One region of the Enterobacter chuandaensis genome, then DNA from elsewhere that is predicted to be linked to it. Evidence: predicted binding sites of a transcription regulator. Region 1 holds the regulator's gene; each other region holds the start of a gene.
The links. Region 1 encodes sigma-54, which starts transcription at its own class of promoters, with help from an activator protein. Its sites were predicted from a motif close to GTTGGCACANNTTTCGCTNT; they were not measured.
Positions count from the first base shown of each region.

Region 2: glnA (glutamate--ammonia ligase) is a predicted target of sigma-54. The motif match lies at 972-991, and genes of this name have one in related genera.
Region 3: norV (anaerobic nitric oxide reductase flavorubredoxin) is a predicted target of sigma-54. The motif match lies at 1,271-1,290, and genes of this name have one in related genera.

Region 1 is NZ_CP097173.1:4,112,863-4,115,139, forward strand. It holds gene lptB (LPS export ABC transporter ATP-binding protein) at 1-349, shown strand, start outside; gene rpoN (RNA polymerase factor sigma-54) at 397-1,830, shown strand; gene hpf (ribosome hibernation promoting factor) at 1,853-2,140, shown strand; gene ptsN (PTS IIA-like nitrogen regulatory protein PtsN) at 2,223-2,277, shown strand, end outside.
Region 2 is NZ_CP097173.1:4,592,896-4,595,172, forward strand. It holds gene typA (ribosome-dependent GTPase TypA) at 1-699, opposite strand, end outside; gene glnA (glutamate--ammonia ligase) at 1,078-2,277, shown strand, end outside.
Region 3 is NZ_CP097173.1:3,671,785-3,674,061, reverse strand. It holds gene norV (anaerobic nitric oxide reductase flavorubredoxin) at 1-1,223, opposite strand, end outside; gene norR (nitric oxide reductase transcriptional regulator NorR) at 1,412-2,277, shown strand, end outside.

The DNA of each region.
Region 1 (2,277 bases):
CATTGAGCATCTGCGCGACAGCCTCGGTCAGGCATTGTCCGGGGGTGAACGCCGTCGTGTTGAGATTGCGCGCGCGCTGGCCGCAAACCCGAAATTTATCCTTCTGGATGAACCGTTTGCGGGCGTGGACCCGATCTCCGTTATCGATATTAAACGTATTATTGAGCATCTGCGTGACAGCGGGCTTGGCGTGTTGATCACCGACCACAACGTGCGTGAAACGCTGGCCGTATGTGAACGCGCGTATATTGTGAGCCAGGGCAATCTGATCGCCCACGGTACGCCGCAGCAGATCCTCGAAGACGATCATGTTAAGCGCGTCTATCTTGGGGAAGACTTCAGACTCTGATAGGGTAGAGGTAACGTAACGCCGAACCGGAGAAAAATGCTCTGAACATGAAGCAAGGTTTGCAATTAAGGCTCAGCCAACAACTGGCGATGACGCCGCAGCTACAGCAGGCCATTCGTCTGCTGCAACTGTCCACCTTAGAACTCCAGCAGGAGCTCCAGCAGGCGCTGGACAGCAATCCCCTGCTGGAGCAAGCCGATCTTCATGATGAGGTAGATACTCAGCAGTCACAGGATACAGAAGCGCTCGACACCGCAGATGCTCTCGAACAAAAAGAGATGCCGGACGAGCTACCGCTGGATGCCAGCTGGGATGAAATCTATACCGCTGGCACCCCTTCCGGTACGCATGCAGACTACCAGGACGATGAGCTACCGGTCTATCAGGGCGAAACCACCCAGTCGCTGCAGGATTACCTGATGTGGCAGGTAGAGCTTACCCCCTTCTCCGATACCGACCGCGCGATCGCCACGTCGATTGTCGACGCCGTTGACGACACCGGCTACTTGACCGTCACGCTGGACGACATTCTGGAAAGCATGGGCGACGAAGAGATTGAGCTTGAAGAGATTGAAGCCGTTCTTAAGCGTATCCAGCGTTTTGATCCAGTCGGCGTGGCCGCGAAAGATCTGCGCGACTGCCTGCTGATCCAGCTTTCTCAGTTCAGCAAAGAGACGCCATGGCTTGAGGAGGCGCGCTTAATCATCAGCGATCATCTGGATCTTCTCGCCAACCACGATTTCCGCTCTTTGATGCGCGTTACGCGCCTGAAAGAAGAGGTGCTGAAAGAGGCGGTGAATCTGATCCAGTCACTCGATCCGCGCCCCGGTCAGTCGATCCAGACCAGCGAACCCGAGTACGTGATCCCGGACGTGCTGGTCAGAAAACACAATGACCGCTGGATCGTTGAACTGAACTCTGACAGCATCCCTCGCCTGCAAATCAACCAGCAGTATGCCTCCATGTGCACCAGCGTGCGCAACGATTCCGACAATCAATATATTCGTAGCAATCTTCAGGAAGCGCGATGGTTGATCAAGAGTCTGGAGAGCCGAAATGATACCCTGCTCCGCGTGAGCCGCTGCATCGTCGAACAGCAGCAGGCGTTCTTTGAGCAGGGTGAAGAGTATATGAAACCGATGGTGCTGGCGGATATCGCCCAGGCCGTCGAAATGCATGAATCCACGATTTCCCGCGTCACGACGCAGAAGTATCTGCACAGTCCGCGCGGTATTTTTGAGCTTAAGTATTTCTTCTCCAGCCACGTGAATACCGAGGGTGGCGGCGAAGCCTCCTCAACGGCGATTCGTGCCCTGGTGAAGAAGTTAATCGCCGCGGAGAACCCCGCGAAGCCACTAAGTGACAGTAAGTTAACCACCATACTGTCCGATCAGGGTATTATGGTGGCACGTCGTACTGTTGCGAAGTATCGAGAGTCTTTATCCATTCCGCCGTCTAACCAGCGTAAACAACTGGTCTGACACAACCGATAAGGAAGACACTATGCAGCTCAATATCACAGGACACAACGTCGAGATTACTGAGGCCTTACGTGACTTCGTGAACGCTAAGTTCGCGAAACTCGAGCAGTATTTCGAAAGGATCAACCAGGTCTACGTTGTGTTGAAAGTGGAGAAAGTGACTCATATCTCGGATGCAACCCTGCATGTAAACGGGGGTGAACTCCATGCCAGTGCGGAAGGGCAAGACATGTACGCGGCTATCGACGGCTTGATTGATAAGCTTGCGCGACAGCTCAATAAACATAAAGATAAACTGAAACAACACTAATTGTCCGGGCAGTTAACGGGTGCAGGACGGCCTGTTGTGAAACACAACAGGCCATTTGTACAGTTAGCGCTTAGGTGAAATTATGATGAACAACGATTCCGCTCTTCAACTGAGCAATGTCCTTAACCAGGAATGTA
Region 2 (2,277 bases), 480 kb from region 1:
AGGCTTCACTTTACCGCGCTTGATACGACCAATGCCGATTACGCCAACGTAGTTGTTGTAGTCGAGCTGGGAGATCTGCATCTGCAGGGTGCCTTCCAGGTCAACGTTTGGCGCAGGAACACGGTCAACAATCGCCTGATACAGCGGGGTCATGTCTTCAGCCATGTCTTCGTGGTCCAGACCTGCAATACCGTTCAGCGCAGAGGCGTAAACGATAGGGAAGTCCAGCTGCTCGTCGGTCGCGTCGAGGTTAACGAACAGGTCGAAGACCTGGTCAACAACCCAGTCAGGACGCGCGCCAGGGCGGTCAACTTTGTTGATAACAACGATTGGCTTCAGACCATGGGCAAAAGCTTTTTTGGTCACGAAGCGCGTCTGTGGCATTGGGCCATCCATTGCGTCAACGACCAGCAGAACGGAGTCTACCATGGACATTACACGTTCAACTTCACCACCGAAGTCGGCGTGCCCTGGGGTATCAACGATGTTGATACGGTAGTCATTCCATTTAATCGCGGTGTTTTTCGCGAGGATGGTAATCCCACGCTCTTTCTCCAAATCGTTGGAGTCCATCACGCGTTCTTGGGTTTCGGCACGCGCATCAAACGTACCGGATTGCTGCAGCAGCTTGTCAACCAGGGTAGTTTTACCATGGTCTACGTGCGCGATGATGGCGATGTTACGCAAATTTTCGATCACAACTTTGCCTCAGGCATTTAGAAATAGCGCGTTATTGTACACGGATTAATCGCACTACAAAACAGGATCACAAACATCCCCCGCAAACAAGTATTGCAGAGATGCTTTGTGATCGCTTTCACGGAGCGGTAAAAGGGCACTTTAACGTAAATTGCACCAATATGGTGCTCAATGTTCACATTGAAGCACTATACTGGTGCAACAAATCCATCATGGTGCAGCCCTTTTGCACTATGGTGCGCATGATAACGCCTTTTTGGGGTGTTTTAAAAGTTGGCACAGATTTCGCTTTATAAAAAATACATGGCAACAGCCAGTACAAACAGAAATTGAAGACCTCGTTACCACGACGACAATGACCAATCTGGAGAGTTAAGTATGTCCGCTGAACACGTTTTGACGATGCTGAACGAACATGAAGTGAAGTTTGTTGATCTGCGCTTCACCGATACCAAAGGTAAAGAACAGCACGTCACAATCCCTGCTCATCAGGTGAACGCCGAATTCTTTGAAGAAGGCAAAATGTTTGACGGCTCCTCCATTGGTGGCTGGAAAGGCATTAACGAATCCGACATGGTTCTGATGCCAGATGCAACCACTGCGGTCATTGATCCGTTCTTCGAAGAACCAACCCTGATCATCCGTTGCGACATCCTCGAGCCAGGCACGCTGCAGGGCTACGACCGCGACCCACGTTCTATCGCAAAACGCGCTGAAGAGTACCTGCGTTCTACCGGCATCGCGGACACCGTTCTGTTCGGGCCAGAGCCAGAGTTCTTCCTGTTCGACGACATCCGCTTCGGCGCCTCTATTTCTGGCTCCCACGTGGCTATCGACGACATCGAAGGCGCATGGAACTCTTCCACCAAGTACGAAGGTGGTAACAAAGGTCACCGTCCAGGCGTGAAAGGCGGTTACTTCCCGGTTCCTCCGGTCGACTCTGCACAGGACATCCGTTCCACCATGTGTCTGGTGATGGAAGAGATGGGCCTGGTTGTTGAAGCGCATCACCACGAAGTAGCGACTGCGGGTCAGAACGAAGTGGCAACCCGCTTCAACACCATGACCAAAAAAGCGGACGAAATTCAGATCTACAAATACGTTGTGCACAACGTTGCGCACCGTTTCGGTAAAACCGCGACCTTCATGCCAAAACCAATGTTTGGCGATAACGGTTCCGGTATGCACTGTCACATGTCTCTGTCCAAGAACGGTACCAACCTGTTCTCTGGCGACAAATATGCCGGTCTGTCCGAGCAGGCGCTGTATTACATCGGTGGTGTTATCAAGCACGCTAAAGCGATCAACGCCCTGGCGAACCCAACCACCAACTCCTACAAGCGTCTGGTCCCGGGCTACGAAGCGCCAGTGATGCTGGCCTACTCTGCACGTAACCGTTCTGCTTCTATCCGTATCCCGGTGGTGGCGTCTCCTAAAGCGCGTCGTATCGAAGTGCGCTTCCCGGACCCAGCGGCTAACCCATACCTGTGCTTCGCAGCACTGCTGATGGCCGGTCTGGACGGTATCAAGAACAAGATCCATCCGGGCGAAGCGATGGACAAAAACCTGTACGACCTG
Region 3 (2,277 bases), 440 kb from region 1:
GGTTTTGCGGTGACGTCAGGAAGCGGGGCGAGCGCCCACTGACGGGCGATGTCGCGGCCATGCTGGCGGCAGATCTCCAGCGCGTCGATATCCGGACGCCATTTTGCCTTCAGACTCAGGGACATCTCAAAACCTGCATCCTGTAAACGGGTGGAGAGACGGTCTACCGCGCCGCCGCTCCAGCCGTGGGAGCCAAAGGCGCTGGCGCGCTTGTTGCGAAAGCGCAGGCCGGTCATCTCTTCAACGAGGCCAGCAATTTTCGGCATCATCACGTTGTTCATGGTGGAAGTCCCCACCAGCACGCCCTTCGAGCGGAAGACGTTGGTCAATACCTCATTTTTATCGCTGCGCGCCACGTTGAAAATTTTCACCGCCACGTTCGGGTCCACTTCGTTGATGCCCTGGGCAATGGCGTCCGCCATCATGCGGGTGTTGTTGGACATGGTGTCGTAGAAAATAGTGATGCGGTCTTCCTGATAGTCCGCCGCCCACTTCAGGTACAGCTCGACGATCTGGGTCGGGTTCTCACGCCACACCACGCCGTGGGAGGTGGCAATCATATCCACCGGCAGGTTGAAGCCGAGGATCTCGGTGATTTTTGGCGTCACCAGGCGGCTGAACGGGGTCAGGATGTTGGCGTAGTAGCGCTGGCACTGTTCGAACAGCTCGGTCTGATCCACTTCATCGTTAAACAGGCGCTCGTCGCAGTAGTGCTGGCCGAAGGCGTCGTTGCTGAACAGCACTGCGTCGCCGGTCATGTAGGTCATCATGCTGTCCGGCCAGTGCAGCATGGGGGTTTCCACAAAGATCAGCTGCTTGCCGTTGCCGATATCCAGCGTGTCGCCGGTTTTCACGGTGTGGAAATTCCACTCCGGATGGTGGTGATGGCCGTTGATCGAGTCGATGGCGTTGGTGGTGCAGTAGATCGGGGTATCCGGAATGTGGGACATCAGCTCGGTCAGCGCCCCGGCGTGATCCTCTTCCGCGTGGTTGATGATGATGTAGTCGATGTCGTTCAGATCGATTTCGCTGCGCAGGTTCTGCACGAACTCGCGGCTGAACTTGTGATCGACGGTATCGATCAGCACGTTTTTTCCTTCGCGGATGAGATAGCTGTTGTAGCTGCTGCCGCGCAGCGTTTTATATTCCGTCCCGTGGAAATCGCGCACTTCCCAGTCACGTTGACCCACCCAATGAATGTTATTTTTAACCAGAATAGACATAGCAACCTCAGCGTAATACAGCGTTTTCAAATAAGATGGTTTTGCTTATATCAAGTTGCGTGCCAACTTTTTAAGTTATTAATATTCAATAGGTTGTGATTTAATGACTCGTAATGGGTAGTCATTATGACTACCTCAAAAAGAGTCAATATGACATTATGTATTGTCAAATTGACTGTGAGGCAGACATGAGCTTTTCCGTAGACGTGCTGGCGAAGATCGCCATTGAGCTGCAAACCGGTATCGGCCATCAGGACCGCTTTCAGCGGCTGATCTCCACGCTGCGCCACGTGCTTGAGTGCGATGCGTCCGCGCTGCTGCGCTACGAAGGACGGCAGTTTATTCCGCTGGCTATCGACGGGCTGGCGAAGGACGTGCTCGGACGGCGCTTTACCCTTGAAGGCCATCCGCGTCTGGAAACCATCGCCCGCGCGGGGGACGTGGTGCGCTTCCCGGCGGACAGCGACTTGCCCGACCCGTACGACGGGCTTATTCCGGGCCAGGAGAGCCTGAAGGTGCACGCCTGCATCGGTCTGCCGCTGTTTGCCGGGCAAAACCTGATTGGCGCGCTGACCCTCGACGGCATGTCGCCGGACCAGTTCGACACCTTCAGTGACGAAGAGCTGCGCCTGATTGCCGCCCTGGCCGCCGGGGCACTGAATAATGCGCTGCTGATTGAACAGCTGGAGAGCCAGAATATCCTTCCCGGCAGCCCGGCGGCGTTTGAGCAGGTGGCGCACACGGAGATGATCGGCCTTTCTCCCGGTATGGCGCAGCTTAAAAAAGAGATTGAGATTGTCGCCGCGTCCGATCTGAACGTGCTGATCTTCGGGGAAACCGGCACCGGTAAAGAGCTGGTGGCGAAATCGATTCATGAAGCTTCGCCGCGCGCGGTGAACCCGCTGGTGTACCTCAACTGCGCGGCGCTGCCGGAAAGCGTGGCGGAGAGCGAGCTGTTCGGTCACGTCAAAGGGGCGTTTACCGGGGCCATCAGCAACCGCAGCGGCAAGTTTGAAATGGCCGATAACGGCACGCTGTTTCTTGATGAGATTGG